4 regions of the Streptomyces sp. YJ-C3 genome follow, and region 4 is predicted to be linked to each of the others. Evidence: riboswitches for the same ligand, from Rfam matches in the RefSeq annotation. Region 4 holds a riboswitch; each other region holds the start of a gene.
The links. Region 4 has a riboswitch for cyclic di-AMP ahead of ACVHNB_RS04045 (C40 family peptidase). Riboswitches for the same ligand answer to the same signal wherever they lie in the genome.
Positions count from the first base shown of each region.

Region 1 (7,413 bases), 180 kb from region 4:
CTGGTCACACGGCCTCCTCGGCGGGCTTCGCGCTCACGCACGCGCCCTTCTTCCACCACTCGGGCAGCATCTCGATCGCCTCGTCGCCCAGCGGGTTCACACCGGGCCCCGCGGCCAGGGAGTGGGCCACGAGGACGTGCAGGCACTTCACGCGGTCGGGCATGCCGCCGGCGCTCGGGAAGTTCTCCAGGACCTCGATGGCGTCACGGCGCGCGATGTAGTCCTCGTGGGCCGCCCGGTACTGCTGGGCCAGCTCGGGGTCCGTCTGCAGGCGCTCCGTCATCTCCTTCATGACGCCGTTGGCCTCCAGCGTGCCGATGGCCGAGGCCGCGCGCGGGCACGTCAGGTAGTACGTCGTCGGGAACGGCGTGCCGTCCTCCAGGCGCGGGGCCGTCTCGACCACGTCCGGGTTGCCGCAGGGGCAGCGGTGCGCGATGGCGCGCAGGCCGCGCGGCGGGCGGCCGAGCTGTTCCTGGAACGCGTGGATGTCGGCGTCCGTGGGCGCGGTGGGCGCGGTCTGCGGCGGGGGCGTTTCCATGGCTGTCTCTGAGTGTCTTTCGTGTACGTGGATCAGTGGAGGGGGTGCGGCGGGGCGGCGGCTCAGCCGTCCGCCCGGTCGGCCTTGTCGACGCCGTCCCAGACGTTCGAGTACCAGGGGCGGTCGGCCTCGCCCTGCTCGGCGCGGCTCGACTCGGTGGAGCGCGGATCGGGCACCACGTACCCGGTCTCGCCCGGCATCACCATGTGCAGCCGTTCGCGGATGCGCTGCTCGGCGTACGTGTCGTCCTGCCAGCGGGCCTTCTCGTCACGCAGCCTGTCGACCCGGTCCCTGGCCTCCTGCTGCTGGCGCTGCAGGTCCGCGATCTCGCCGCGCTGGGAGACGTACTGCCTTATCGGGTACGCGAGCGCGACCACGAGGGTGCAGACGACGAGGGCGAGCAGGGCCGCGCGGCCGGTGAGGCGGGAGCGGCGGGCCTGGCGCTTGTTCTGCGAGCGGTAGACGCGCTCCGCGGTCTGCTCGCCGAGCAGGCGCAGGCGGGTGGCCGTGGAGAAGCGGGCGGCGTCGTCGCGGCCCCTGCTTCGGAGCTTTCCCGGCATCGCCTCTGGGCCTCCCCGTCTGCCTGCGGCACCTGGCGGCACCCGTCTACGTGCGTACGTCCCCGCACACGGTACGGGACCGAGTGCGGGGACGTACGGAACTACTGCCTCAGCAGGCGTCGGGGCCGGTCAGCCCTTGAAGCGGGGAAATGCGCTGCGACCGGCGTAGACCGCCGCGTCGTCCAGGATCTCCTCGATGCGAAGGAGCTGGTTGTACTTGGCGACACGCTCGGAGCGGGCCGGGGCGCCGGTCTTGATCTGGCCGCAGTTGGTGGCGACGGCCAGGTCGGCGATGGTGACGTCCTCGGTCTCGCCGGAGCGGTGCGACATCATGCACTTGAAGCCGTTGCGCTGGGCCAGCTCGACGGCGTCCAGGGTCTCGGTCAGCGAGCCGATCTGGTTGACCTTGACGAGGAGGGCGTTCGCCGAGTTCTCCTCGATGCCGCGGGCCAGGCGCTCCGGGTTGGTGACGAAGAGGTCGTCGCCGACGAGCTGGACCTTGTCGCCCAGCTTCTCGGTGATGACGTTCCAGCCGGCCCAGTCGTCCTCGTACAGCGGGTCCTCGATGGAGACGAGCGGGTACGCGGAGACGAGCTCCTCGTAGTACTCGGTCATCTCGGCCGCCGAGCGCTCCTTGCCCTCGAACTGGTACTTGCCGTCCTTGTAGAACTCGGAGGCGGCGACGTCCAGCGCGAGCGCGACCTGCTGGCCGGGGATGTAGCCGGCCTCCTTGATGGCCTCGAGGATGAGGTCGAGGGCGGCGCGGTTCGACTCCAGGTTCGGGGCGAAGCCGCCCTCGTCGCCGAGGCCGGTGGACAGGCCCTTGGCCTTCAGGACCTTCTTGAGGGTGTGGTAGACCTCGGTGCCCCAGCGCAGCGCCTCGGAGAAGGACTCCGCGCCGATCGGGGCGATCATGAACTCCTGGATGTCGACGTTGGAGTCGGCGTGCGACCCACCGTTCAGGATGTTCATCATCGGGACGGGCAGCAGGTGCGCGTTCGGACCGCCGAGGTAGCGGAAGAGCGGCAGGTCGCTGGCCTCGGAGGCGGCGTGGGCCACGGCGAGCGAGACGCCGAGGATGGCGTTGGCGCCGAGGGAGCCCTTGTTGTCCGTGGCGTCCAGGTCGAACATCGCCTGGTCGATCAGGCGCTGCTCGGTGGCGTCGTAGCCGACGAGCTCCGGGCCGATCTGCTCGATGACGGCGAGGACGGCCTTCTCGACACCCTTGCCCTGGTAACGGTTGGGGTCACCGTCACGGAGTTCGATGGCCTCGAAGGCACCGGTGGAGGCACCGGACGGAACGGCAGCACGACCCGTGCTGCCGTCGTCGAGGCCGACCTCGACCTCGACCGTGGGGTTGCCTCGGGAGTCCAGGATTTCCCGGGCTACGACGACGTCGATGGACGGCACGAGCATCTCCTTCTGGGATGTGACGCAACTGGGCGGGCTGCCTCGGTAACGCATTCCCGCACCCATGAGCCTAACCGGCTCCGGGGCATCGGCCAGCCGACCGCCCGTCTCGTGGACAACGCCGTTAGCGAAATGTTCCCAACTGGAACAAAACGGGGTGGTGGCGTGCGGGTGACGGAATCCCGTCCGCCGTGTCCGGGCCGAGCGCCGGGTGCGGGCCGCGGGCAGCCGCGACGGTGCCGCAGTCGGCGGACAGCAAGGCGCCCCACCCCGGATGCCGGGATGGGGCGCCGATGCGAGCGGCCCGTTACATGGGGACGGGTCGAAAGAGCTCGGCGTCCGCCGATGCCGAGGCTCCCCTCTATACGTGCGGCTTACTTCAGGTGCAGCTGCTGACCCGGGTAGATCAGGTCGGCGTCGGTGACGATGTCCTTGTTGAGCTTGAACACCTTCTGCCAGGTGGTGCCGTGCGCCTCGGCGATCTTGCTGAGGGTGTCGCCGTGCTTCACCTTGTACTCGCCGTCGCCCTTCTTGACCTTCTTGCCGGTCGGGGTCGTGACGGTCTTCTTCGACTCCTGCTGCTGCGGCGCCTGGCGCTGCTCGGAGCGGGTGGTCGTGGAGGACTCGGAGCGCTGCTGCGGCTGAGCCTGCTGCTGCTTCGGCTGCTCGGGAGCCGGGGCGGAGTTCGAGGTGGAGGCGCCGGACAGGCCCACACCACAGCTCGGCCAGGCACCCTTGCCCTGCGCGGCGAGGACCTTCTCGGCGACCGATATCTGCTGGGCCTTGGAGGCCTGGTCGGCGGAGGAGGCGTAGGCGGTGCCGCCGTACGCGGCCCAGGTCGAGGACGAGAACTGGAGGCCGCCGTAGTAGCCGTTGCCCGTGTTGATGGACCAGTTGCCACCGGACTCGCACTGCGCGACCTGGTCCCACTCGGAGGTGGAGGCGGCGGAGGCGGAGGTGGCGCCCATCAGCGGGACGGCGACAGCGGCACCGGCGACGCCGGCGAGCGTGGCGACACGGACGGCCTTGGACGGGCGGCGGTGCTTGCCCTTGCTGGAAAGCAGCATGGAGAGATCCCCTCACCGACGCCTACGAGGTGAGCTGTCGGGTTCGGGCCAGTGAGTGCCCGGCCGCGCATCCTTGTGCGCGGCTTAACCCCAAGCCGTCTCGGTCTCCCTGAACGGCACTTACCTGGGTCCCCCGCTCCTGCCTACGGCGCTGACGCGTCGACTGTTCCCGTACGGACGTTGGCAGGATTCGGCGTGACGTCCGTCGGGGCCCGCAGTGGCGAGCGGTGACGACGTTAAGCAGTGGATCCGCCCGATTTCAAAGACGATCAGGGTCTTTGAGACTCATGTCTCACTCGCGCAAAAGTGGACATACGCGCCCCAACCAGCCCTGAACTCCCGCTACTTTTCGCCCGATTCGAGGCCAAGATCCAGACTCTGACCAGGAAGGATGAGGTCGGGGTCGGAGCCGACCGTCTTCTTGTTCAGGTCGTAGAGCGCATCCCACCCGCCGTCGACGTCATGGGCGTCGGCGATGTCCCACAGGTTGTCGCCGGAGCGGACCGTGTACGTCCCTTCGTCGCGCCGCTCCTCGCGGGAGGCGTGACGGCCTTCTCCCGTACGGGAGTCGGAGGTGTCGTCCGTGGCGCGGTCGCCGCGGTGACGGCCGCCGGCGGAGGCGTCGTCCGAGGCCGGGGCGGACGGGGTGGCCGCGTCCGAGGGCTCCTGATCGGCCGCCGAGCCGGAGGCGTCGGCGCTGGGGTCGGTGCCGGAATCGTCGGCGGACTGCCCCGACTTGTCCGACTTGTCGCTTGCCGTGTCGCTCGGGTCGTCGCTCGACGTGTTACCGGAGGTATCGCCCGTCGCGTCGGCTGACGGGGTGTCCGATGTGCCGGACCCGTCGTGATTCTTGTCTCCCGAATCCGTGGCGGAGTCGTCGGCGGAGTCCGAGGAGCCGTCCGAGGAGTCGTCCGACGGGGAGGCGCTCGCGCCCGGGTCGACATCGGCCGAGTCGTCGCTCTTGGTGAGACCGGCCACGATCGAGCAGCTCGGCCAGGCGCTCGGCCCGCGGTCGTCGAGCGCTTTCTCGGCGACGGCTATCTGCTGGGATCTGCTGGCCTCGTCGGCGCGCGCGGCGTAGTCGAGACCGCCGTACTGCTCCCACATCTCCTGCGAGAACTGCAGTCCGCCGTAGTACCCGTTGCCCGCGTCCAGGCTCCACTGGCCGCCGGACTCGCACTCGGCGAGCTTGTCCCACGTGCTGGTGGAGGCGGCGCTCGCGTTGGTCGCGGCGAGCAGCGGGATCGCGATGGCGCTGCCGGTGACACCGGCGGCGACAACGAGAGCGGGTGCCTGACGGGGGCGACGGTGACGACCGTTCCCGGAGAGCATGCGGTTCCCTTTCGCGAGACTGATGCTGCTGCACGCGACGGGTGATGCGGGAGTGCAGGATGTGCACGTGTCGCGATGACTGGTGAACGTAGCGGGACTCGAACGCTTGTCACAAGTCGATGCAGCGCAGATCACGTGAAAGTCACAGATGTGACGGCTCGTCAGTTCTGGTGGGGCGTGAACTCCACCGGCAGCGTGCGCAGTCCACGCATGATGAGACCGCCGCGCCACCGCAGATCGGCCGGATCCTGGGCAAGTCGCAGGTCCGGAAGGCGCGTCAGCAAGGTGGCGAGCGCGGTCTGTCCCTCCAGGCGCGCGAGGGGGGCGCCGAGGCAGTAGTGGATGCCGTGGCCGTAGCCGAGGTGCTGGTTGTCGCGGCGCGCGAGGTCGAGGGTGTCGGGTGCGGCGAAGCGCGCCGGGTCGCGGTCGGCGGCGGCGAGCACGACGAGGACCGGGTCCCCGGTGGCGATGTCCTGGCCGCCGATGGTGAGGGGTTCGGTCGCGAACCGCCAGGTCGCCAGCTCGACCGGGCCGTCGAAGCGCAGCAGTTCCTCGACGCCGGTCGCCAGCAGCCCGGTGTCGCCCTCGGCCAGCGCCCGCTGCAGCCGCGCGCGCTGCTCAGGGTGGGTGAGCAGGGCGTACGTGCCGTTCCCGATGAGGTTGACCGTCGTCTCGAAGCCGGCGAAGAGCAGGATGAAGGCCATCGCCGCGGCCTCGTTCTCGGTGAGGTGCTCGCCGTGGTCGGAGGCGCGGATCAGGCCGGAGATCAGATCGTCGCCGGGGTCGTGGCGCTTGCGGTGGATCAGCTCGGCGAGATAGCCGCGCATCTTCTTCACGGAACGGGCGACGCCGCCGCGCGGCCCTCCCCCGTGCCGGATCATCATGCCCGCCCAGTCCCGGAAGTCGTCCTGGTCCTCGCGCGGAACGCCCAGCAGGTCGCAGATGGCGTAGATGGGGAGCGGGAAGGCGAAGTCGTGGATCAGGTCCGCCTCGCCCTTCGCCGCGAACCGGTCGATCAGGTCGTCGGTCAACTCCTGCACCCGGGGCGCGAATTCGGCCACCGTACGCGGGGTGAACGCCTTCGAGACGAGGCGGCGCAGCCGGGTGTGGTCCGGCGGGTCGATGTTGAGCAGGTGCGTCATCAGATCGGCCTTGCGCTCGCCCGGGATGCCGGTCTTGCCCTTGGCGTGCGACGACCCGTCGTGATGGTCCGGGTTCTTGCTGAGCCGCTGGTCGGCGAGGGCCTGCCGGGCATCCGCGTACCGGGTGACCAGCCAGGCCTCGACGCCGCTGGGCAGGGTGGTGCGGTGCACGGGGGCGTGCTCGCGCAGCCAGGCGTAGGCGGGGTACGGGTCGCTCGCGAACTCCCAGGTGAAGAGTTCGGGCATCGCGGCGGGTGCGTCGTGCGGGGCGGGTGCGTCGTGCGGGGCGGGGCTTTCGGTCACTCCCCGACGGTATCCGCCCCGCCAGGGGCGCTGCGCCGGCTACCCCGCCAGGCCCTCGGCCGCCCGCACCGCGTCCCGGTACACCCGGGCCACTGCCCTGAGCGCCGCCTCCGGGTCCACCCCGTCCGCCTCCGCCCGCAGGGCGAGCGCCAGCAGTTCGTACCCCACACCGGATCCCGTCGGCACCGGTACGTCGAGCCCCGCCGTGCGCACGCGCGAGCCGAGCTTCGCGGCCAGGGCCAGGCCGGGCTGGCCGACCGGGACGCCGTCCGTGACCGAGGCCCGCTGCTTCTCCTCGGCCTTCGTGCGCAGCCAGTGCTCCTTGACCTCCTCCGGCGTGGACGCGGTGTCGTCGCCGAAGACGTGCGGGTGGCGGTGGATGAGCTTGGTGACGATGCCGCCCGCCACGTCGTCGATCGAGAACGGCGCGGTGTCCTCGTCGGCCTCGCCGGCCTCGCCGGCCGACTCCTCGGCGATGCGTGCGTGGAAGACGACCTGGAGGAGCACGTCGCCGAGCTCCTCGCGCAGTTCGTCCCTGTTCCCCGTCTCGATGGCCTCCACCAGCTCGTACGCCTCCTCGATCGCGTACTTCGCCAGGTCCTCGTGCGTGCGCAGCGAGGACCAGGGGCACTCGCGGCGGATGCGGTCCATGACCTGGACGAGGTCGAGGAGGCGGGCGCCCGGCAGGTCGTACGAGCCGGGGAGCAGTTCGAGGGACGGCATCTGCTCGCGGCCCGAGCCGGCCAGCGTCGCGAGGCCGTCCGTGAGCCGGCGGTCGCCCTCGGCGGTGGCCAGGACGACGACGGTGCGGCCGCCGTCGGCGCAGCGGTCGACGAGATCGCGGGCCGTGAGCGGCGCCGCCGCGACGGTGACCTCGACCCCCGCCTCCTCGAGGTAGGGGAGCTGGGGGTGCGCGGCGTCGGCGCACAGCACCGCGTCGGCGCCGCGCAGGGCCGCCCACGCCTGCCAGGACAGCAGTCCGGGGGCGACCCGGTGGCTGGTGGTGAGCAGGACGATGCGGCCTGCCGCGCCGGTGGTGTCGCTGGTGGTGCCGTGCACCT
Region 1 is NZ_CM132685.1:734,580-741,992, reverse strand. Features, by position in the region: gene ACVHNB_RS03310 (Ppx/GppA phosphatase family protein) at 1-8, opposite strand, end outside; gene ACVHNB_RS03305 (DUF501 domain-containing protein) at 5-538, opposite strand; gene ACVHNB_RS03300 (FtsB family cell division protein) at 601-1,098, opposite strand; gene eno (phosphopyruvate hydratase) at 1,228-2,514, opposite strand; gene ACVHNB_RS03290 (transglycosylase family protein) at 2,883-3,575, opposite strand; cyclic di-AMP (ydaO/yuaA leader) riboswitch at 3,580-3,736, opposite strand; gene ACVHNB_RS03285 (transglycosylase family protein) at 3,918-4,907, opposite strand; gene ACVHNB_RS03280 (cytochrome P450 family protein) at 5,069-6,295, opposite strand; gene ACVHNB_RS03275 (nucleoside triphosphate pyrophosphohydrolase) at 6,392-7,413, opposite strand, start outside.
Region 1: linked by a shared signal. The riboswitch ahead of ACVHNB_RS03290 (transglycosylase family protein) and the one ahead of ACVHNB_RS04045 (C40 family peptidase) in region 4 are both predicted to bind cyclic di-AMP.

Region 2 (7,413 bases), 1.2 Mb from region 4:
CGAAGGGCAGTGCTCGGAGGGGACCTGGGTCCGCGTCGAGCACGCTCCACGGTGTGTGAGAATGGTCTAGACAACCGTGAGACACCTGAAGGGCAGCATCACATGGCTGAGCGCCGCGTCAACGTCGGCTGGGCCGAGGGCCTCCACGCCCGCCCCGCCTCCATCTTCGTCCGCGCGGCCACGGCGGCCGGCGTCCCCGTGACGATCGCCAAGGCTGACGGCAACCCGGTCAACGCCGCCTCCATGCTCGCGGTGCTGGGCCTGGGCGCCCAGGGCGGCGAGGAGATCGTCCTGGCCTCCGACGCCGAGGGTGCGGACGCCGCGCTCGACCGTCTGGCGAAGCTGGTCTCCGAGGGCCTCGAGGAGCTTCCCGAGACCGTCTGATCCCATCAGTTCGGCGGAGCCGCGCGTTTCCCTTCGAGGGCGCGCGGCTCCGCCGTTTTCGCATTCGGACACCACCGCGCGAAATTCAAGCACGCCGAATAGGGCAGCAGAATTACACCGCACTGGACGTCTTTAATCAGGGCGGCAAAAGATACTGCGCGGCTCATTCGATGAATACCGCACTTCTTTGTATACGGCCCCCCTGTTAATGCTGGAGCCCCGCCGTGTTTACGGCATGTTGCGAAGTCCTCACACGGTCGCCCGCACGGGGGACGCGCAGCCGGTGGGCCGTGACGGCGCGCTCGGTGTGCAGGGCGGTCAGGGAGCGGGCCCGCTCGGCGTCGCCGCGGGCCACCGCGTCCACGATGGCGCCGTGCTCCGCCCAGGAATCGCCCGGCTGGGCCGGGGTCTCGACGGCGTACATCCACGCGATCTTGTGCCGGAGCTGGGTGAGCAGGGTGATCAGGCCGGGGCTTCCCGAGGCCTGTGCGAGGGTCTCGTGGAACCAGCCGCCCAGGGAGCGCAGATCCTCGCTCTGGCCCCGCCTGGAGCGCTCCTGCCCCAGCCTGACCAGGCCACGCAGCACCTTGAGGTGGGCCTCGGTGCGACGCTGCGCGGCGCGCGCGGCACCCAGCGGCTCCAGCAGCATGCGGATCTCCAGCAGGTCGGCGGCCTCCTGCTCGGTGGGTTCGGCCACGCACGCGCCCGCGTGCCTGCGCGTGACGACGAAGCCCTCGGCCTCCAGGGTGCGCAGCGCCTCGCGGACCGGGACGCGCGAGACCCCGTAGCGGCGCGCGAGCAGTTCCTCGGTGAGCCTGCTGCCGCGCTCGTAGACACCCGCGACGATGTCGTCGCGGATCGCCGTGCATACCGAGTGCGCGGGAATGCGCATGACCCGACCTCCGCCTTAATCCCCGCGAAACGCGGTCGATTGACGCCCGTGCAAGCGCGATTGACACCTGTTCGACGCGCCCGCCCAGTGACTCTATTCCACCCTCCTTGAATTTCCGACGGCAGGCCGGAATCCATGGATATTTTTTGGACAGGAACAGCGTGCACACGCGAAAGCCCCGGCTCGGCGGCCGGGGCTTTCGGGGACTGCTGCTGCGGATGCGTCAGACGTTCACGCCGTGCGAGCGGAGGTACGCGACGGGGTCCATGTCGGAGCCGTAGTCGGGGGTCGTGCGGGCCTCGAAGTGGAGGTGCGGGCCCGTGACGTTGCCGGTGGCGCCGGAGAGGCCTATCTGCTGGCCGGGGGTGACGGCCTGGCCGACGGAGACACCGATGGACGACAGGTGACCGTACTGGGTGTACGTGCCGTCGTTCATCTTGATCACGATGTTGTTGCCGTACGCGCCGCCCCAGCCGGCCTCGACGACGGTGCCGGAGCCCACGGCGTGCACGGAGGTGCCGCTCGCCGCGTGGAAGTCGATGCCGGTGTGGCTGCCGGAGGACCACAGGCCGCTGCTCGCCTTGTAGGCGGTGGAGACGTAGGAGCCGGTGATCGGTGCCACGAAGGAGTTGAGGCGCTTGCGCTCGGCCTCACGGGCGGCGCGCTCCTTGGCCTCGCGCTCCTTCTTGGCCTTCGCCTCGGCCTCGCGCTTGGCCTCCTGGGCCTTCTTCTTCGCCTCGGCCTCGGCCTTCTTCTTGGCGGCGGCTTCAGCGGCGGCCTTCTTCTGCGCGGAGGCCTGCGCGTCGATCTGGTCGGCCAGGGAGTCGCCGATGGCGATGGCCTGGGTCAGGCCGTTCTGGTCGGCGGCCGCGTTGTCGGCGGCGAGAGCGGGGGCGGCGAGGCCTCCGAGGACACCGGTCGTGGTGATCGCCGCGACACCCGCGACCTGCGCGGTGGTACGCGTGAGACGGCTGGGACGACGGTGCTTCCCGGTGGCACGGGTGAACGCCATGAAGTGGCTGGTCCTTTCCTTCCCTCTCGCCTACCGGGTTAGCTGACGGGTTCGGAGCAGGAAGGTCTCCTACGGACACCCTCCCCGTACGGGAAGAGCGTCCGATTCACCCCAGGGACTGCGGTGGGTCCCCGGCTCCCCTGGCTCGCGCCGTGGGGGACTCGGCGATGACTGTCCGGTGTCGCGGGCGCGACGTAGGTCTGGCGGACAGCCGGACCGACGCTAAACGGGACATCTTTTAATCAACAAACGGATCCCGGCTTTTGTAGTGCATGCCACAGACCAGACAGGCAACCTCCGCCCCAATTCGGACATTCGTGATCCAAGGTCGGTCGTGGACGGACGTGAGCGACAGCACGAAGCCCCGGTGGTCGGCGTGACCATCGGGGCTTCGTGCGGCGTGCGGGACGGGGGTCAGCCCGTGACCACGGTCACCTCACCGATGCCGAGGGCCCTGACGGGCTCCTCGATCTGCGCGGCGTCGCCCACGAGGATCGTCACCAGCCGGTCGGCCGGGAAGGCGTTCACGACCGCCGCAGTGGCCTCCACGGTGCCCGTCTCGGCGAGTTGGCGGTACAGCCGGGCCTGGAAGTCGTCCGGCAGCTGCTGCTCGACCTGGTCGGCGAGGGTGCCCGCGACCGCCGCGGCCGTCTCGAACTTCAGCGGGGCCACACCCACCAGGTTCTGCACGGCCGTGTCGCGTTCCGCGTCCGTGAGGCCCTCGGCGGCCAGCGTGCGCAGGACCTTCCAGAGGTCGTCGAGCGCGGGTCCGGTGTTCGGCGTGTCCACGGAGCCGCTGATGGCGAGCATCGCCGCGCCCGTCCCGTCGGGCGCGGACCGCAGCACCTGGGCGAAGGACCGCACACCGTAGGTGTAGCCCTTCTCCTCGCGCAGGACGCGGTCCAGGCGCGAGGTGAGCGTGCCGCCGAGGCAGTACGTGCCGAGGATCTGCGCCGCCCACACGCGGTCGTGCTTGTCGGGCCCGATCCGGCCGATGAGCAGCTGCGTCTGCACCGCTCCCGGACGGTCCACGACGACGACCCGGCCGGTGTCGTCCGCGGTGACCGGCGGCGCCGGGCGCGGCTCGCTCGTGTCGCCGGTCCAGGCGCCGAGCGTGTCCGCGAGGAGGGCGTCGAGGTCGGTGCCCGTCAGGTCGCCCACCACGACGACGGTCCCGGTGGCGGGACGTACGTGCTTCTCGTAGAAGGCGCGCACGGCCACCGCGTCGATGGCGGCGACGGTCTCCTCGGTGCCCTGACGCGGGCGCGACATGCGCGAGCCGGCCGGGAAGAGCTGCCTGGAGAGCTCCTTGGCGGCGCGGCGGGCCGGGTTGGCGCTCTCGTGCGGGATCTCGTCCAGGCGGTTGCGGACGAGGCGCTCGATCTCGCTGTCCGCGAAGGCGGGCGCCCGCAGGGCGTCGGCCAGCAGGGCCAGCCCCTTGGGGAGGCGGGAGACCGGCACTTCCAGGGAGACGCGGACGCCGGGGTGGTCGGCGTGCGCGTCCAACGTGGCGCCGCAGCGCTCCAGTTCCGCCGCGAACTCCTCCGCGGAGTGCTTGTCGGTGCCCTCGTTGAAGGCACGCGCCATGATCGTGGCGACGCCGTCGAGCCCGGCGGGCTCGGCGTCCAGCGGCGCGTCCAGGTTGATCTCGACGGCGACGACCTGCTGGCCGGGACGGTGGCAGCGCAGCACCGTCAGGCCGTTGGCGAGCTCGCCGCGCTCCGGGGCGGGGAACGCCCACGGCTTGGCCGCGCCGGCCTGCGGCTGGGGGTGGAAGTCCATGGTCGCGAGCTGCTCGGTCACCGGCCCGCCTCCTCGTCGTTCTCGTCGCTCTCGTCATCGGGGTCGGCGGGGGCCGTCGGCTCGTACACGAGGACCGCGCGGTTGTCGGGGCGCAGGCGGGCCTTGGCGACCTCCTGGACCTCCTCGGCGGTCACCTCGAGGACGCGCTGCACGGCCGTGAGCGCGAGCTGCGGGTCGCCGAACAGTACGGCGTAGCGGCACAGTTCGTCGGCGCGGCCCGCCACGGTGCCGAGCCGGTCCAGCCACTCGCGCTCCAACTGGGCCTGGGCGCGCTCCATCTCCTCGGGCGTGGGACCCTCCTCGGCGAACCGGGCGAGCTCCTCGTCGACGGCGGCCTCGATGACCGGCACCTCGACGTCTCCGGAGGTCTTCACGTCGAGCCAGCCCAGGGAGGGCGCGCCGGCCAGGCGCAGCAGTCCGAACCCGGCGGCCACGGCGGTGCGGTCGCGGCGCACCAGACGGTTGTAGAGCCGCGACGACTCGCCGCCGCCGAGGACCGTCAGGGCGAGGTCGGCGGCGTCGCACGCGCGCGTGCCGTCCTCCGGGAGCCGGTAGGCCGCCATGAGGGCGCGCGCGGGGACCTCCTCCTCGACGACCTCGCGCAGCTGCCCGCCGATCACCTCGGGCAGGGAACCGTCGCGCGGGGCGGCCTTGCCGTCGTGGCCGGGGATGGAGCCGAAGTACTTCTCGACCCAGGCGAGCGTCTCCTCGGGGTCGATGTCGCCCACTACGGAGAGCACCGCGTTGTTGGGCGCGTAGTAGGTGCGGAAGAAGTTCCGCGCGTCTTCGAGGGTGGCCGCGTCCAGGTCGGCCATGGAGCCGATGGGCGTGTGGTGGTACGGGTGGCCCTCCGGGTACATGAGGGCGGTCAGCTTCTCGAACGCGGTGCCGTAGGGGACGTTGTCGTAGCGCTGACGGCGCTCGTTCTTCACGACGTCCCGCTGGTTCTCCATCGACTCCTCGTCGAGGGCGGCCAGCAGCGAGCCCATGCGGTCGGCCTCCAGCCAGAGCGCGAGCTCCAGCTGGTGGGCGGGCATGGTCTCGAAGTAGTTCGTCCGCTCGAAGCTCGTCGTGCCGTTGAGCGACCCGCCCGCGCCCTGGACGAGCTCGAAGTGACCGTTGCCGTGCACCTGCTTCGAGCCCTGGAACATCAGGTGCTCGAAAAGGTGAGCCAGGCCCGTACGGCCCTTGACCTCGTGGCGCGAGCCGACGTCGTACCAGAGGCAGACCGCCGCGACCGGGGTCAGGTGATCCTCGGAGAGCACCACACGCAGGCCGTTGGCCAGCCGGTGCTCGGTCGCTGTCAGGCCGCCGGAGCCGGCCTCGGCGGTGGCCGTGTGACCCATGGGCATGTAGGTCCCTTCGATCGCGGGGAACGGAGAACACTGCGAACACTGAAAACACAGAACTGCTGCCAGTCCTGCCACTGTATGCAAGCGTGCTGACACCTGGCGAAGTTCCCGCTCGAGCTACGCCGTAAGCGAGCATGAAGCCCCCGAGCGGGCCGCGAACCACCCGGTATGGACGGGTCGCGATCAGCGTTGTCAGTGGGGCGGTCCACAATGGTCCGCGACAGTTCCCGTTCATGTACCCGTTCATGTTGGTGAAGGAGCCGCAGCAGCGATGGCCCGCCGCAGCACGAAGACCCCGCCGCCCGACGACTTCGAGGAGAAGATCCTCGACATCGACGTGGTCGACGAAATGCAGGGCTCCTACCTGGAGTACGCGTACTCGGTCATCTACTCGCGCGCCCTGCCCGACGCCCGCGACGGGATGAAGCCCGTCCACCGTCGGATCGTCTATCAGATGAACGAGATGGGCCTGCGCCCCGACCGTGGCTATGTGAAGTGCGCCCGTGTCGTCGGCGAGGTCATGGGTAAGTTGCACCCCCATGGTGACGCGTCGATCTACGACGCCCTGGTGCGTCTGGCACAGCCGTTCTCGATGCGCGTACCGCTGGTCGACGGGCACGGGAACTTCGGTTCGCTGGGCAACGACGACCGCCCGGCCGCCATGCGGTACACCGAGTGCCGCATGGACCCGGCAGCCGGTCTGATGACGGAGTCGATCGAAGAGAACACGGTCGACTTCGCACCGAACTACGACGGGCAGGAGCAGGAGCCCCTCGTTCTCCCGGCGGCGTACCCGAACCTTCTGGTCAACGGCGCGTCGGGCATCGCGGTCGGCATGGCGACCAACATGGCGCCGCACAACCTGGGGGAAGTGATCGCCGCCGCGCGGCATTTGATCAAGCACCCGGGGGCCGACCTCGAGACGCTCATGAAGTTCGTGCCGGGGCCCGACCTGCCCACCGGCGGCCGGATCGTCGGCCTGTCCGGCATCAAGGACGCCTACGAGTCCGGGCGCGGCACGTTCAAGATCCGTGCGACGGTCTCCGTGGACACCGTGACGGCGCGCCGCAAGGGGCTCGTCGTCACCGAACTGCCCTTCGCGGTCGGTCCCGAGAAGGTCATCGCGAAGATCAAGGAGCTCGTCGGTTCGAAGAAGCTCCAGGGCATCGCGGACGTGAAGGACCTCACCGACCGCGAGCACGGCCTGCGCCTGGTCATCGAGATCAAGAACGGTTTCGTGCCGGAGGCGATCCTGGAGCAGCTGTACAAGCTGACGCCGATGGAGGAGTCCTTCGGTATCAACAATGTGGCCCTGGTGGACGGCCAGCCGCTCACCCTGGGTCTCAAGGAGCTGCTCGAGGTCTACCTCGACCACCGCTTCGAGGTGGTGCGCCGCCGCAGCGAGTTCCGTCGCACCAAGAAGCGGGACCGGCTGCACCTGGTCGAGGGTCTCCTCGTCGCGCTGCTGGACATCGACGAGGTCATCCGCCTCATCCGCTCCAGTGAGAACAGCGCGCAGGCCAAGGAGCGCCTGATGGAGCGCTTCTCCCTGAGCGAGACCCAGACGCAGTACATCCTGGACACGCCGCTGCGTCGCCTCACCAAGTTCGACCGGATCGAGCTGGAGTCGGAGCGCGACAAGCTCAACGGCGAGATCGACGAGCTGACCGGCATCCTCGATTCCGACACGGAGCTGCGCAAGCTCGTCTCGACGGAACTGGCCGCCGTGGCGAAGAAGTTCGGCACGGACCGGCGTACGGTGCTGCTGGAGTCGGCGGGCGCCCCGGTGGCCGCCGTTCCGCTGCAGGTGGCCGACGACCCGTGCCGGGTGCTGCTCTCCTCGACCGGCCTGCTGGCCCGTACGGCGAACGGTGAGCCGTTCGCCGCCGACGAGGACGGCAGGCGCGCCAAGCACGACGTGATCGTCTCCGCGGTGCCGGCGACGACGCGCGGCGAGATCGGTGTGGTCA
Region 2 is NZ_CM132685.1:2,162,880-2,170,292, reverse strand. Features, by position in the region: gene ACVHNB_RS09615 (HPr family phosphocarrier protein) at 103-384, shown strand; gene ACVHNB_RS09610 (GntR family transcriptional regulator) at 590-1,276, opposite strand; gene ACVHNB_RS09605 (M23 family metallopeptidase) at 1,500-2,288, opposite strand; cyclic di-AMP (ydaO/yuaA leader) riboswitch at 2,301-2,465, opposite strand; gene ACVHNB_RS09600 (M16 family metallopeptidase) at 2,703-4,070, opposite strand; gene ACVHNB_RS09595 (M16 family metallopeptidase) at 4,088-5,443, opposite strand; gene ACVHNB_RS09590 (DNA gyrase/topoisomerase IV subunit A) at 5,715-7,413, shown strand, end outside.
Region 2: linked by a shared signal. The riboswitch ahead of ACVHNB_RS09605 (M23 family metallopeptidase) and the one ahead of ACVHNB_RS04045 (C40 family peptidase) in region 4 are both predicted to bind cyclic di-AMP.

Region 3 (7,413 bases), 2.2 Mb from region 4:
AGGCCGGTTCCCCCGGCCGCGGCATGCAGGCGCTGCGGGTCCACGTGCCGTACGGCTCGCAGGGCGACATCGTGCGCGTCCACCCCGGCGAGGAGTGGCTCTACGTCCTCGAAGGGCGGCTGCGGCTGCGCCTGGGGGACACGTCCTACCGGCTCGACCCCGGGGACAGCGCGCACTTCGACTCGCTCACCCCGCACCGGATCGCCGCGGGGGACCCGGGCGGGGCCGAGCTCCTCTTCGTACACACCCTGCTGCAGAGCCCGACCGCCGCGCTGTGCCTCGGCCCGGCGGCCGGTCCGGCCCGGGAGGCCCGACATGACTGACATGAGCGACGCGACCGAGCCCACCGCCGGGGAACAGCCCGCCCGGCGGGACATCGAGGACAAGCTGCCGCGCGGCATCTGGGTCCGGGTCCTCGTGTACGTCTTCGCGGGGCACGCCCTCGCCGCCTTCATCTACCTGCTGTTCACGCTGGGCGGGGGCGAGTAGCCGGGTCAGACCAGGAGCCGCTCGCGCAGCCGGTCGCGCTCGGCCGCGGTGAGCCCCAGGCCCTCCTCGAAGTAGCGGTCCGTGCCGCCCCAGGTCTGCTCGATGGTGTCGAAGGCCGCGTGCAGGTACGTGGAGCGAGCGTCGAAGAGCGGGCTGAGCAGCTCCATGACCTCGGGGGAGTAGGCGTCGGCGGACGTGCCGCTGCGGCGCACCTTGTAGCGGCGGTGCTTCGCGTTCGACTCCAGGTAGTCCGCCTCGATCGCGTCGCGCTCCACGCCGACGGCGAGCAGCGTCACCGCGATCGACAGCCCCGCCCGGTCCTTGCCCGCCGCACAGTGCATCAGGGCGGGGACGCTGTCCTCGGCGATCGAGCGCAGCACGCGGCTGTGCTCGGCGGTGCGCTGGGTGATGATCGAGCGGTACGACGTGATCATGCGGTCCGCGGCGCGGCCCTCGGACAGCAGGGACCGCAGCTGCTCTATGTCGCCGTCGCGGACCATCTGCCAGAACTCGGCGCCGTCCGCCGGGTCGGACAGCGGCAGGTTCACATTGCGCACGCCGGGCAGCTCGACGTCGGCGCCCTCCAGCCGCTGGTCCGCGGCGTTGCGGAAGTCGAAGACGGTGTGCAGGCCGAGCCCGGCGAGGAACGCCGCGTCCTCGGCGGTGGCGTGGGCGAGATGGCCGCTGCGGTAGAGCACGCCCGGCCGCACGCTCCGGCCGTCCACCGTCGGCAGGCCGCCCACATCGCGGAAGTTGCGCACTCCGGACAGCTCGGGCTCGGTGGACGGGGCGTGCTGCGTCACGGGGGCTCCTCCCGGTCGGATCACCGGCGTTGCTCGCCGGCGGGCGCGCTCCCGACGATACGACATGGATTCCGGCGCCAACCATGTGTCCGTTTTAGGTATTTATGCGCCAACTATCCGCAAGGGAAGGGAGATTGTGGCCGGGCGCGTGAGCAGGCTCATAGCCGTGACGGTGCGTGGCGGTCGCCTCGAATCCACCTCTCGGGAATTCCCTTGATTTTCTTGAAGGTATGGCGCCGGTAAAGCGCGACCGTCGACGCAGGGTGACACAGAAAGCTCTCAGTCGATCAAGAAAGCGGCACCATAAGTCAATTCGATGCTTGTCGCCGCCTTTCGTGCTGCCTTACGGTCACCCTTCAATCCGGGCGGAACGCCTAGTCCTGCCACCGCCCGGACTCCGAACCACGACCCGTGACGGCAGGAGCGGGGGACCCACAGGCAGTACGCCGCCGAGGGAATTCCCCATGCGGCTAGGGGTGAAGTCGTGCTCGTACACCGGGCGCGGCCGGGCAACTCCAGCCCGAACCCGACAGCTCACCTCGCAGGCGACGGAGAGGAAATCCGCCATGCCCGCCAAGGGAAAGCACCGCCGCCCGAAGTCCCAGCGCGTCACGCGCGCCGCCGCCGTCGCCTCGGCCGGCGGGGCCGCGCTCGCCCTGCCGCTCATCGGCGCCACCGGCGCCCACGCGGCGACCGCCGACACCGCCGCGAAGACCTACACGGTCAAGGCCGGTGACACGCTCTCCAAGATCGCCAAGGCGCAGGACGTCGACGGCGGCTGGAAGAAGCTCTACCAGGCCAACAAAGACGTCGTCGGCTCCGACTCCGGCCTCATCAAGCCCGGCATGAAGCTCACGCTGGACGGCGCCGCGGCCAAGAGCGCCACCACCACGGCCACGCAGGCGAGCACCACCACGGCCGACTACGTGAAGCCCGTCGACGGCACCAGTGGCACGCCCTACCACCAGTCCGGCTCGATGTGGTCCAGCGGCTACCACACCGGCACCGACTTCGTCGTGCCCACCGGCACCTCGATCAAGGCGGTCGGCGCCGGCACCGTCGTCTCCGCCGGCTGGGACGGCGCCTACGGCAACGAGGTCGTCATCCAGCACGCCGACGGCCGCTACTCGCAGTACGCCCACATGTCGTCGGTCGGCGTCTCCTCCGGGCAGACCGTCACCGCGGGCCAGCAGATCGGCCTCTCCGGCGCGACCGGCAACGTCACCGGACCGCACCTGCACTTCGAGATCCGTACGTCGCCGAGCTACGGCTCCGACATCGACCCGCTGGCGTACCTGCGCGAGCACGGCGTCAACGTCTGAGCCGCGGCACCACGCGCGATCTTCTCGGCGCCCGGGGATATTCCCCGGGCGCCGAGTGGGTTTTCTCACCACGCGTCAACCCCTGGCTACGGTCGCGTAGGTCACAACCGAGGGTGAAAGATGTGTGGTCGTGGCAAACGAATCGAGATCACTCAGCGGCGGCACGATTCGGTCCTACGCGGCGGTGGGGGACAGCTTCACCGAAGGCGTCGGGGACCCCGGGCCCGACGGGAACTTCGTCGGATGGGCCGACCGGCTCGCCGTCCTCCTGGACGACCGCGTCCCCGAGGACACCTTCCAGTACGCGAACCTCGCCGTGCGCGGCAAGCTCATCGACCAGATCGTCGAGGACCAGATCCCGCGGGCCGTCGAGCTCGCCCCCGACCTGGTGTCCCTGGTCGCCGGCGGGAACGACATCATCCGCCCCGGCACCGACCCGGACGACGTGGCCGAGCGCTTCGAGAAGGCCGTGGTGCGCCTGACCGAGGCCGCCGGGACCGTCATGGTCGCCACCGGCTTCGACACCCGCGACGTGGCCGTCCTCAAGCATCTGCGCGGCAAGATCGCCACGTACAACATGCACGTACGGGCCATCGCCGACCGGCACGGCTGCACGATGCTCGACCTGTGGTCGCTGAAGTCCATCCAGGACCGCAGGGCCTGGGACGAGGACCGGCTGCACCTCTCCGCCGAAGGACACACCCGCGTCGCGCTGCGCGCCGGGCAGATGCTCGGCGTCGACGTGCCCGCCGACCCGGAGCAGCCCTGGCCGCTGCTCCCGCCGCGCGGCACGTTCGAGGTGCGGCGCGACGACATCCACTGGGCCCGGGAGTTCCTGGTGCCGTGGATCGGCCGGCGGCTGCGCGGGGAGTCCTCCGGGGACCGCGTGGAGGCCAAGGGGTTCGTGGACCCGCACATCATCAAGGCGCACCTGGAATCGGCGTCCTGACCGCCTGAACCGGCGCCGCCGGTATCCGCTCCAGGACCCCGCCCGCGAAGACGTCGTACAGCGGCAGCGTCTCCAGGTGGACGTAGCCGATGTGACAGTCGCAGACCGCCAGCGGGCATGCCCGGGGTCCGAGCGCCGCGCGCCAGGAACCGTCGTACAGGTTGCCCAGCTCGGCCCGGACGAAGTGACAGCGGCGCACCGTGCCCTCGCCGTCCACCGAGACGACCGAGGAACCGGTCCGGCAGGGCAGCCCGGCCGAGCGGTGCGGATGCCTGCTGTACGGGAAGAGGGGGTCGACGGCCGTCCAGGCCGCGGCCTCCTCGTCCGTGTACGTACGGCCCTCCGCCGCGTTCACCCACAGGTACACCTCGGACGGCAGCGCCCTGCGCAGCGTACGGGCCTGCTCCAGATGCTCCGGGAGGCCGACCACGCCGACACTGAACCGCACCCCGCGCCGCGCCAGTTCCCGCGTCTTGCCGAGGAACCGCTCGTAGGGCGTCTGCCCCGGGTGGAACGTGCACCACAGGGCGAGCGCGTCCAGGTCGGCGTCGGCGAGCCACTCCGTGCGGCAGCTCAGATTCGTCTGGATGGCGACGCGCGCGACGTGCCGCTGGTGCGAGAGCTCGACCATCGCCTTCCGGTACCAGGACCGCACCAGCCCCTCACCCCACGGCGTGAACAGGACGGACAGCCGGTCCTCGCGCTGCCCGGCCACCCAGCCGGAGAACCGCTCCAGCGCCGCGCGGTCCGCGCGCAGCTGCGCGGTGGAGTCGCGGCGCTTGGCGAACGGGCAGTACGGACAGTCGTAGTCGCACGAGGACAGCGGCCCCCGGTACAGCAGCGTCAGGTCCATCGGCCCGCTCACCTCGGCTCGTACGCGGCCATCGCGGCGCGCACCTCGGGGGAGAACAGCTCCGGCCCGAGCGCGTCCGAGTACGCCAGGCCCTCGGGCGTCAGCCGCAGCCGCTCCCCGTCGTCCCACGGCTCCAGCCAGCCGCGCGCGGCGAACGCCGCGAGCTCGGCCGCGAAGTCGTCGAACGGGCCGGCGCCGAACCGGAGCCGGTAGTCGTCCAGCGGCATGCCCTCGGCCTGCAGCAGCGACTGCAGCAGATGACGGCGGCGCGCCTCCCGCCCGTCGACCCGGCGGCCGTGCCGCGCCCGCGCGAACTCCTCGGCGGCGGTGGCCGTGTAGCCGTCGATGATCGCGCGGATCTCCCGCATGTCGACGGCGTACTCGAAGGAGTAGTGCAGCGACGAGGTGTACGAGCGGGCGCCGCAGCCCAGGCCGATCATGCCGTCGGTCTGGCAGGCGTAGTCGTCCGGGCCCTGCGCCGGGGCGTCCGCGCGCCGGAACATGCGCATCGACACCTGCTCGTAGCCGTGCTCCAGGAGATGGTCGCGGCCCTGGCGGTACAGGCGCAGCCGCTGCTCGTCCCAGGCGTGGTCGGACAGCGGGGCGGTGCTCCGGCCCAGGCCGGTCAGCGGCCGGACGTAGAGCGGGTAGAGGTACAGCTCCTCGGGGCGCCAGGCGAGCGCTGCGTCGAGGGAGGCGCGCCAGCTCGCCGGGGTCTGGCCGTCGATGCCGTAGATCAGGTCGATGTTCAGCACCGGGATGTCCGTGTCCCGGATGCGGGTCAGCGCCGCCTCCACATCCGCGCGGCGCTGCGGCCGGACCGCGGCGCGGGCCTCCGCGTCCACGAAGCTCTGCACGCCGATGCTCAGCCGGGTCGTGCCGCGCTCCGCGAGGACCGCGAGCCGGTCCGCCGTGGCCGTCGCGGGCGAGGTCTCCACGGACAGCGGCACCGCCCGCAGGTCCGCGCCCGTCCGCAGCTCGGCGATGTCGCACAGCCGCGCCAGCTCGTCCGCGTCGAGGAAGGTGGGGGTGCCACCGCCGAACGCCGCGTTCGCGAACCGCACGTCCGGACCGTCGCCGAGCGCCTCGCGCACCGCCACGGCCTGCCGTTCCAGGGCGTCCAGATAGCGGCCCGTCAGCTCGTCCGGTGCGCCGATGCGCGTGAACAGATTGCAGAAGCCGCAGCGGACCTCGCAGAACGGTATGTGGAGATAGAGGGAGAGCGCGCCCTTGGGCTCGTCGCGCCACAGGTCGCGCAGCGCGGGACGCTCGGGCAACGGCCGGTAGGCGGTCTTGTGCGGATACGCGTAGACGTAACTCTGGTACGGGCGCGGGGCGTCGGCGGACACGGTCCCCGCGCGTCCGGCCGCTTCGGCGGTGGTGGTCATCCGGTCGGCTCCAGGAAGAAGTGGGCGTAGGGCACGGTCCAGACCGCCTCGTGGCCGAGACGGTGGCCGGTGTAGCCGTCGTCCCCGTAGGCCGTGCCGTGGTCGGAGCAGACGACGGCGAAGCAGCGGCGGCGCGCGCTCATCGCCGCGAACAGCCGCCCCACGTGCCGGTCGATGTACTCCAGAGCGGCGGCGTGGGTCTCGGGCGAGTCACCTGCCGCGCGCGTGGCACCCGGCAGGTGGAACCAGTTCGGCTGGTGCAGCGCCGCGGCGTTCACGAACAGGAACAGGCGCTGCTCGTGCGGGAGTTCGGCGACGACCTGCTCCGCGCGCGCGACCTGCGCCTCGAACGACGTGGGCGACGCGACCCCGAACTCGGGCTCCCAGTGGCTCTCCTGGAAGAGGCCGGGCAGGACGCTCCCCAGGGCGCCCTGCCGGTTGAAGAAGCCGACGCCGCCGACGCACACCGTCCGGTACCCGGCCGCGGCCAGACCCGACACCAGGTCCGGGGTGTCGAAGACATAGGTGCGGCCCGCCGTGGTCTCGCTGCCCGCGAACCGCGCCGCGAACAGCCGCGGATGCGGGCCGGGCGTCGCGGGAGTCGGCAGGAAACCGGCGAACATCGCCTGGTGGGAGGCGTACGTGAAGCTGCCCGGCGCGTGCCGCTTCTCCCAGGTGCCGCCCGGCAGATGACGTGCCAGGTGGGGGATGCGGCCCGCCGCGGCCAGCTCCACCGCCACGTCGTGGCGGAGCGTGTCGAGGGTGAGCAGCAGGAGGTCGTCGCGGCCCACCACCTCGTTCATGTCGGGATCGGCCGTCGCGCCGGCCGCGGCGGGTGCCGTGGGCATGACCGGTGCCGTGTGCGGGGCGGCGGGTGGTGGCGAGGTGGTGTCAGGTGCGGGCATCGCGGGTCCTTGCGGGGTGGTGCGGGTGTGCGGCGGCGGGAGCCGCTCGGTGCGGGGTGCCGAAAACGGCCGGGGCCCGCGCGGGGTGCCGGGCGTCAGGGAAGTGGCGGAGCACGGCGGCGACTTGGGCCGCGTACGTGTCCAGTCCCTCGGCACCGCTGCCGGGCAGCCCGGTCAGGCGCGGCAGCAGATCGCCGAAGGCGTTGACCTCGCCGACGGCGAAGCGCCGCCAGCCCACCGAGGGCAGCAGGTCGACGCCGACGCAGAGCGTGCGCGGGAAGCAGGCGGCGGCGCGCTCGCACAGGTCGAGGGCGTGCGCCCAGGACGCGCCCGCGGCCTGCCGGGCGGCGGCCGACTCGCCGCGCAGGCCGCCGAGATGGAGGTTGGTCAGAGGCGTCCGGCTGGTGCGCACGACGGCGTGCGTGGCGCGGCCGGCGACCACGACGACGCGCAGGTCGGCCGCGCGCCCGTGCAGCGACGCCTTCGGCAGCCAGCGCTCGATGTGCAGCCCGTCCGGGGCCAGCGCGTCCACGATCGCCGCGATGTCCGCCTCGCGTGTGTAGCGCCGCACGCGCAGGGAGTTGTGCAGTGCGCCGTCCGCCGGCTCCACGGACGTCGTGGCGCGGATCCGGCCGGGGCCGGCCGTCTCCAGGGCGAGCACACCCGAGGCCGACGAGCCGTGGGCCGGCTTGACGAACACCCGG
Region 3 is NZ_CM132685.1:3,152,362-3,159,774, forward strand. Features, by position in the region: gene ACVHNB_RS13780 (helix-turn-helix domain-containing protein) at 1-323, shown strand, start outside; gene ACVHNB_RS13785 (DUF6126 family protein) at 316-489, shown strand; gene ACVHNB_RS13790 (tyrosine-protein phosphatase) at 495-1,292, opposite strand; cyclic di-AMP (ydaO/yuaA leader) riboswitch at 1,670-1,855, shown strand; gene ACVHNB_RS13795 (M23 family metallopeptidase) at 1,859-2,614, shown strand; gene ACVHNB_RS13800 (SGNH/GDSL hydrolase family protein) at 2,745-3,563, shown strand; gene ACVHNB_RS13805 (STM4011 family radical SAM protein) at 3,535-4,416, opposite strand; gene ACVHNB_RS13810 (STM4012 family radical SAM protein) at 4,425-5,804, opposite strand; gene ACVHNB_RS13815 (STM4013/SEN3800 family hydrolase) at 5,801-6,607, opposite strand; gene ACVHNB_RS13820 (STM4014 family protein) at 6,696-7,413, opposite strand, start outside.
Region 3: linked by a shared signal. The riboswitch ahead of ACVHNB_RS13795 (M23 family metallopeptidase) and the one ahead of ACVHNB_RS04045 (C40 family peptidase) in region 4 are both predicted to bind cyclic di-AMP.

Region 4 (7,413 bases):
TCTGCCCGTTGCCGATGTAGAGCCCGACATGGCTGATGCCGGAGTAGAAGAACACCAGGTCGCCCGGCTGCAGTTGGGACTTCGAGACCCGCTGCCCCGCGTTGATCTGCGCGTACGTGGTGCGCGGCAGCGAGACGCCCGCCGAGCGGTACGCGGCCTGCGTCAGGCCCGAGCAGTCGAAGGCGTTCGGGCCGGTGGCGCCCCAGACGTACGGGCTGCCGAGCGCGTTGTGTGCGAAGGCGATGGCCGCCTGGGCACGGGAGTTGGGGGCCGTGCCCACCTTCCCCCGGGGCGTGGAGCGGGAGGCGCGGTCGCCGCCGTCGGCCGTGGTGAGGTCCCGGTCCGCCGGGGTGAGCCGGTCGAGCAGCTGCCGGGCGTCCGCCAGCTTCTTCGTCACCGTCTTCTTCTGCTTCTCCAACTCCTTCTGCTTGGCTCGCAGTTCGGAGAGGGAGCCGTCGGCCTGGGTGTGCAGCTGGTCGATCTCGCGCAGCTCCTTGCGGACGCGGGTGATCGTGGCGGCCTGGCGGGTGCCGACGCGGTTCGTGAAGGACGCCTCGTCGAGATAGCGGTCGGGCGTGGAGGACAGCAGCAGCTGTACGGACGGGTCCACGCCGCCCGTGCGGTACTGCGCCGCCGCGACCGCACCCAGTTGCTGGCGCTGCGTGTTGAGCGACTCCGTCCGGCGGGACGCCTCGTCCTGCAGCGAGTCCACCTTCTTGCGGGCCTTGCCCGCCTTCTCCTTCGCGCCGTTGTACTTCTCGGTGGCGACCTCCGCCTCCTGGTAGAGCCTGTCGACCTTCGCCTTCACCTGAGCGGGGCTGAGGTTCGGCTCCGCGTGCGCCGCACCGCCGTCGAAGGCGATGGTGGTCGCCGCGGAGGCGAGAGCGAGGGTGGCCGCGGTGCGGACCGTACTGCCACTGAACGAACGCTGTTTCGGCTTGCGATGCGCTGCCGGCACGAAGTGCCACGTCCTTCCGGTCGTACTGCCTGCCTGCACGTACTGCTGCGTGAGGGGCGCCGATCGCGCGTCCGGCGGCGGCCCGCACAGGGGGAGCGGGCCGCCGCCGGACCTTTCTCGGCGGTGGTGTCCGACTGCCGCCCCTGGCCCGGGCGGCGGTGGGGAGCCGGTCACCTGAGGAAGGACGCTAAACCTCTGCGTAACGGGTTGGCGCCGGATTGTTAGGAACTGGCTTGTTTGTTACGGCTGGTGGCAGAGAGTGATGGACAGGTGCGCGTAGTGGCCCGAAGCGGCCCGAAGTCGTCCGCGAGGGCTACGGGGGATCGGTGTCGGGACGACACGGGCGTCCCGTTAGGCTCCGCAGCATGGACGTACTCATCCATCTCTTCGTCGGCCTGCACATCATCGGCATCGCCTCGCTGCTCGGCGGCTTCCTCACGCAGATGTCGGCGATGGGGCAGGGCACGGCCCGCTTCAACAAGGCCATGCTGCACGGCGCCCTGACCATGCTGGTGACCGGTGTCGCCCTGGTCGGCCTCCATCAGGCCGACGACAACACCGTGAACAACATCAAGATCGGCGTGAAGCTGGCGATCCTGATCGTCATCCTCGGCATCGTCTACGTGAAGCGCGACGAGGAGAAGGCGGAGAAGGGCCTGTTCGCGGCGGTCGGCGGCCTCACCGTGGCCAACATCTTCATCGCCGTGCTCTGGACCTGACGGCCCCGGCCGAGCGGGCCGCCCCCACCGCGGTGACCAGCCAGACGGCCACCGCGATCCACAACAGCACCTGTCCCGGCCCCTTGAGCCAGGACGTCTCGACGGCGGTGGCCACGGAGAGCGTGGCCACGGCCGTCACCCCCATCGGGAACACCGTCGACCAGCGCCGCACGTCGTACGTGAACCGCGGCTCCAGCACCTCCGCCACCGCGAGCACCACGTACCAGGCCAGGTCGAGCGCGAGCAGCACCCCGCACATGTCGCGCAGCACCCCGGTGACGTCGGAGTTCCAGAGGTCACCGGCCCGCCCGGCGAGCACCAGCCGGGCCGCCGCGAGCGCCGAGATCCCCAGCGCCCCGCCCGCGATCCAGTGGTCCCCGGCCCCCTCGAACACCTGCCGGCGGTCGAACCGGGCGAACGCGACGACGTACAGCACGATCCCGCACCAGAACACCACCACCGCCGCGTGGCCGAGCCAGGCCACGCCCAGCTCCGCCGACAGCGTCGCCCCGAGCACGGCCAGGCTCTGGGTCGCCACGCAGACGAGGAAGACGAGCCCCGGCATCCGCGGTTTCCAGTGGCGGACGACGGCGAGGAGCAGCACGGGCCACACGAGCGCGGCGATCACCAGCAGCGCCTCGGCGAGCGCCTGCAGGCCCGCCAGCGAGAGCCGGGTGCCGAGGACGCACGTCGCCGCGACCGCGGTCAGCGCGGGCGGCGTGTCCGCCTCGCGCTCCCAGCGGCCGCGGTCGCGGACGAGACGGAGCAGGAAATCGCAGGCCAGCACCGCCCAGAGCGCCGCGGCAAGGACCAGGAAGACACCGGACAGGACGGCGTACCCGGTCAGCCGGAACCCGACCGAGACGATGCCGGTCGCCATCACGGCGGCACCGGCGGCGGGCGGGAGCTGGGACCAGAAGGACTGCGGGATCACGTCCGGGCGGTGCTGCACCGCCCGAACGTAACCGCGGATCCGGTCAGGCGGGGCGCACCACGCTGTGGATCGACCCCGTGCCGTCGTAGTAGATGGACTCCTCGCGGACGTACGCCCCCGGCTTCGGCGCGTGGATCATCATGCCGTCGCCGAGGTAGAGGCCGACGTGGCTGATGTCGTCGTAGAAGAAGACCAGGTCACCCGGCTGGATGTCGGAGAGCGGGACGGTCGTGCCGACCTCCACCTGGTCCCAGGTGGTGCGCGGCAGCGAGATGCCCGCCGCCTTCCAGGCCGCCTGGGTCAGCCCCGAGCAGTCGTACGAGTCCGGGCCCGTGGCGCCCCACACGTACGGCTTGCCCTCCTGGGACTTGGCGAACGCCAGCGCCTTCGCCGCCTTGGCCGCGTAGGTCGACGACGAGCCGGACGAGCCGGACGAGCCGGACCCCGATCCGGACGACGTACCCGAGCCGTCCTCCTGCCGGGCCGCCTCCTCGGCCGCCTTCCGCTTCTGCTCCTCCTCGGCCTTCTGCTTCTGGGCGAGCTCGGCGGCCTTCTTGCGGGCCGCCTCTTCCTTCTTCTTCTCGATCGCCGCGAGCCGCTGCTTCTCCTCGGCCGTCAGCTCGGACAGCAGCCGGCGCGCGTCGGAGAGCTTGGACTGCACGCTCTGCTTCGAGGTCTTCAGCTCGGTCTGCGAGGAGGTGAGCTGCTGGAGGTTCTCCTGCGCCTCGGTGCGCTTCTTCGCGGTCGCGCGCTGCTGCTCCTGGTAGTCGTCGACCGCCTTCTTCTGGCTGGCGGTCATCCGGCTCATCAGGTGGTTCTGCGCGAAGTAGTCCTCGGGGTCGTCGGCGAGGAACATCGTCGCGGTGTCGCTGACCCCGCCCGAGCGGTACTGCTCGGCGGCGAACCGGCCCAGGTCCTGGCGGGCCGCGTTCATCTTCTCGGTGCGCTGCGCGATGTCGTCGAGGAGCTGGTCGACCTGCTTCTTCTTGCTGTCGGTCTGCTCCTTGGCGGAGTTGTACTTCTGCGTGGCGACCTCGGCCTGCCGGTACAGGGTGTCGACCTTCTTCTGCACCTCTTCGAGGCTCGGCCTGGCCGGCTGCGCGGGGGCGGCCTGTGCCGTCTGCGAGAGCAGGGCCACCGAGGTGAGGGCGGCGGTCGTGATCCCGACCGCGGGGGTGGTGCGAAGGCCGCCCGACATCCGGGAGCGGGTGCGCGGCTTGCGGTGCGACGCCAAGGAGGCGACTCCTTCCGTGGTCCGCCTACCGGGTTAGCTGTCGGGTTCGGGCGTACGGAAGGCTGCCCTACGGTCAACTGCCCGATGGTGCCGGGCCGTTGAGCCGATTCACCCCAAGGTCGGTTGGGTCCCCGGTTCCCTGCCTCTCGGCGTACGGAACTCAGCGGGGGCTGCCCGGTCGCCGCGTTGTTCGCGAGCGGGGGGACGGGCTGCCCGCGCAGCACCGTAGCCAACTCGTGTTGCTGCTGTGAAGGTTGATGTTCGATATGCCCGATACATTTTCGTGACCTTGGCGACTCCGCGGCCCCGCACCTGGCCGTATGCGGCCAACCCCTCATGGTCTGCGGCGATTTGTTCGCATTTCGTCCATGCGCTTGTCGGGGATGCGGGAGTGTGTGGGCTTCACTCACTATTTGTGAAGGTGTCGTCATGGAGTGTGACGAGGGGGCGTCCGGTGTCCGGGCCCGGCCGACCCGCGCGTTCCGAAGCCGCTGACCTGCTCGGACGGGCGGTGTGGTGAAGGCGGCGGCGGGGTGTCAGTGGGGCGGCCTAGACTCGTAGAGCGATGAGCAGCCTCTTTGACGACAACTTCCTGGCCAGCCTCCAGCGCGGCGCGGAGGAGCCCCCGCCGCCGCCCGAGGACGAGCACGACGGCCCCGCGCCGGAGCCGATCCCGGACGACCTGTTCGGCGGGAAGTTCGACGTGCCCCCGGCCAGGGACGCCTACTACCGCGACGGCGCCCCCCGCCCGGCCCTCGACCCGGCGGCCCTCCTCGACGGGCTGAACGAGAACCAGCGGGCGGCCGTCGTGCACGGTGGCACCCCGCTGCTCATCGTCGCGGGCGCCGGCTCCGGCAAGACCCGCGTCCTCACCCACCGCATCGCCTACCTGCTGGCCGAGCGCGGCGTGCACCCCGGCCAGATCCTCGCGATCACGTTCACGAACAAGGCCGCGGGCGAGATGAAGGAGCGCGTCGAGTCCCTCGTCGGCCCGCGCGCCAACGCCATGTGGGTCTCGACCTTCCACAGCGCCTGCGTGCGCATCCTGCGCCGCGAGTCGAAGAAGCTCGGCTTCACCTCGTCGTTCTCGATCTACGACGCCGCCGACAGCAAGCGCCTGATGGCCCTGGTCTGCCGCGACCTGGACCTCGACCCGAAGAAGTTCCCGCCGAAGTCCTTCAGCGCCAAGATCTCGAACCTGAAGAACGAGCTGATCGACGAGGAGGACTTCGCCGGCCAGGCCGCCGACGGATTCGAGAAGACGCTCGCCCAGGCCTACGCGATGTACCAGTCGCGGCTGCGCGAGGCCAACGCGCTGGACTTCGACGACCTGATCATGACGACGGTGAACCTGCTGCGCGCGTTCCCCGACGTCGCCGAGCACTACCGCCGCCGCTTCCGCCACGTCCTGGTCGACGAGTACCAGGACACGAACCACGCGCAGTACGCGCTGGTGCGCGAGCTCGTCGGCCCGGCCCAGGACGCGGAGGGCAACGACGCGGACCCCGCCGAGCTCTGCGTCGTGGGTGACGCCGACCAGTCCATCTACGCGTTCCGCGGCGCCACGATCCGCAACATCCTCCAGTTCGAGGAGGACTACACGGACGCGACGACGATCCTGCTGGAGCAGAACTACCGCTCCACCCAGACGATCCTCTCCGCGGCCAACGCGGTCATCGAGCGCAACGAGTCGCGCCGCCCCAAGAACCTGTGGACCAACGCGGGCGCGGGCGCCCAGATCACCGGCTACGTCGCGGACACCGAGCACGACGAGGCCCAGTTCGTCGCCGAGGAGATCGACCGGCTCACGGACGCGGGCGACGCGAAGGCCGGCGACGTCGCCGTCTTCTACCGGACGAACGCGCAGTCCCGTGTCTTCGAAGAGATCTTCATCCGCGTCGGCCTGCCCTACAAGGTCGTCGGCGGCGTCCGCTTCTACGAGCGCAAGGAGGTCCGGGACGTCCTCGCCTACCTGCGGGTCCTGTCGAACCCCGAGGACTCCGTCCCGCTGCGCCGCATCCTGAACGTGCCCAAGCGCGGCATCGGCGACCGAGCCGAGGCCATGATCGACGCACTGTCGCAGCGCGAGAAGATCTCCTTCCCGCAGGCACTGCGCCGCGTCGACGAGGCGTACGGCATGGCGGCCCGCTCGACGAACGCCGTGAAGCGGTTCAACACCCTCATGGAGGACCTGCGGACCATCGTGGAGTCGGGCGCCGGCCCGGCCACGGTCCTGGAGGCCGTCCTGGAGCGCACCGGGTACCTCGCCGAGCTGCAGTCCTCCACGGACCCGCAGGACGAGACCCGCATCGAGAACCTTCAGGAGCTCGCCGCCGTCGCCCTGGAATTCGAGCAGGAGTCCGGCGCGGCGGCCGAGGGCGCGGAGGAAGGCGAGGACGGCGGCGCGTCCGCGGGCACCCTCTCCGACTTCCTGGAGCGCGTCGCGCTCGTCGCCGACTCCGACCAGATCCCCGACGAGGAGGACGACGGCAGCGGCGTCATCACCCTGATGACCCTGCACACCGCCAAGGGCCTCGAATTCCCCACGGTCTTCCTGACCGGCATGGAGGACGGCGTCTTCCCGCACATGCGCTCCCTCGGCCAGACCAAGGAACTGGAGGAGGAGCGGCGCCTCGCGTACGTGGGCATCACGCGCGCGCGGGAGCGGCTGTACCTGACGCGGTCGACGATGCGCAGCGCCTGGGGCCAGCCCTCGTACAACCCGCCCTCCCGCTTCCTGGAGGAGATCCCGGACGCGCACCTGGAGTGGAAGCGCACGGGCGCTTCGGCGCCGGCGCCGTCCACCAAGGGCATCGGCGGCGGCATCGCCGCGTCGCTGTCGTCGTCCCGCTCCCGTACGACGCCGGCGTTCGCCACGCGCCGCGCCACCGAGAAGCCGGTGGTGTCCCTGGCCGTCGGCGACCGTGTCACGCACGACCAGTTCGGCCTCGGCACGGTGGTGGGCGTGAGCGGATCGGGCGGGAACGCGGAGGCGACGATCGACTTCGGCGACCCCAAGCCCAAGCGTCTGCTGCTGCGGTACGCGCCGGTCGAGAAGCTGTAGCGGTTACGCGGTTACGCGCTACGCGGTTACGTGGGATCCAGGCCGTGGCTGCGCAGCCACGGCAGCGGGTCGATCGCCGAGCCGCCCCCGGGCCGTACCTCGAAGTGCAGGTGCGGTCCGGTCGAGTTCCCGGAGTTGCCCGACCGCGCGATCACGTCACCGGCCTTCACGGGCCCGCTCATCACGGTGTGCGCGGAGAGGTGGCAGTACCAGGTCTCCGTACCGTCCTTGGCGGTCACTATCGCCATGTTCCCGTACGCGCTGTTCCACTGCGTGCGCACGGTGCCGTCCGTCGCGGCCATCACTGGAGTCCCGTACGAGACCGGGAAGTCGATGCCGGAGTGCACGGACATCCAGTTGATACCGGCCTGTCCGTAATAGGCGCTCAGCCCGCGCTGCTTCACCGGCAGAGCGAACTTGGGGCGCAGCGCCTCCTTGCGCGCGGCCTCCTCGGCGGCCTTCTTGCGGTCGGCCTCCTGCTTCGCCCTCAGGTCGATCCGCTCC
Region 4 is NZ_CM132685.1:913,870-921,282, forward strand. Features, by position in the region: gene ACVHNB_RS04030 (C40 family peptidase) at 1-958, opposite strand, end outside; gene ACVHNB_RS04035 (hypothetical protein) at 1,324-1,677, shown strand; gene ACVHNB_RS04040 (tellurite resistance/C4-dicarboxylate transporter family protein) at 1,655-2,629, opposite strand; gene ACVHNB_RS04045 (C40 family peptidase) at 2,655-3,845, opposite strand; cyclic di-AMP (ydaO/yuaA leader) riboswitch at 3,853-4,007, opposite strand; gene pcrA (DNA helicase PcrA) at 4,411-6,909, shown strand; gene ACVHNB_RS04055 (M23 family metallopeptidase) at 6,936-7,413, opposite strand, start outside.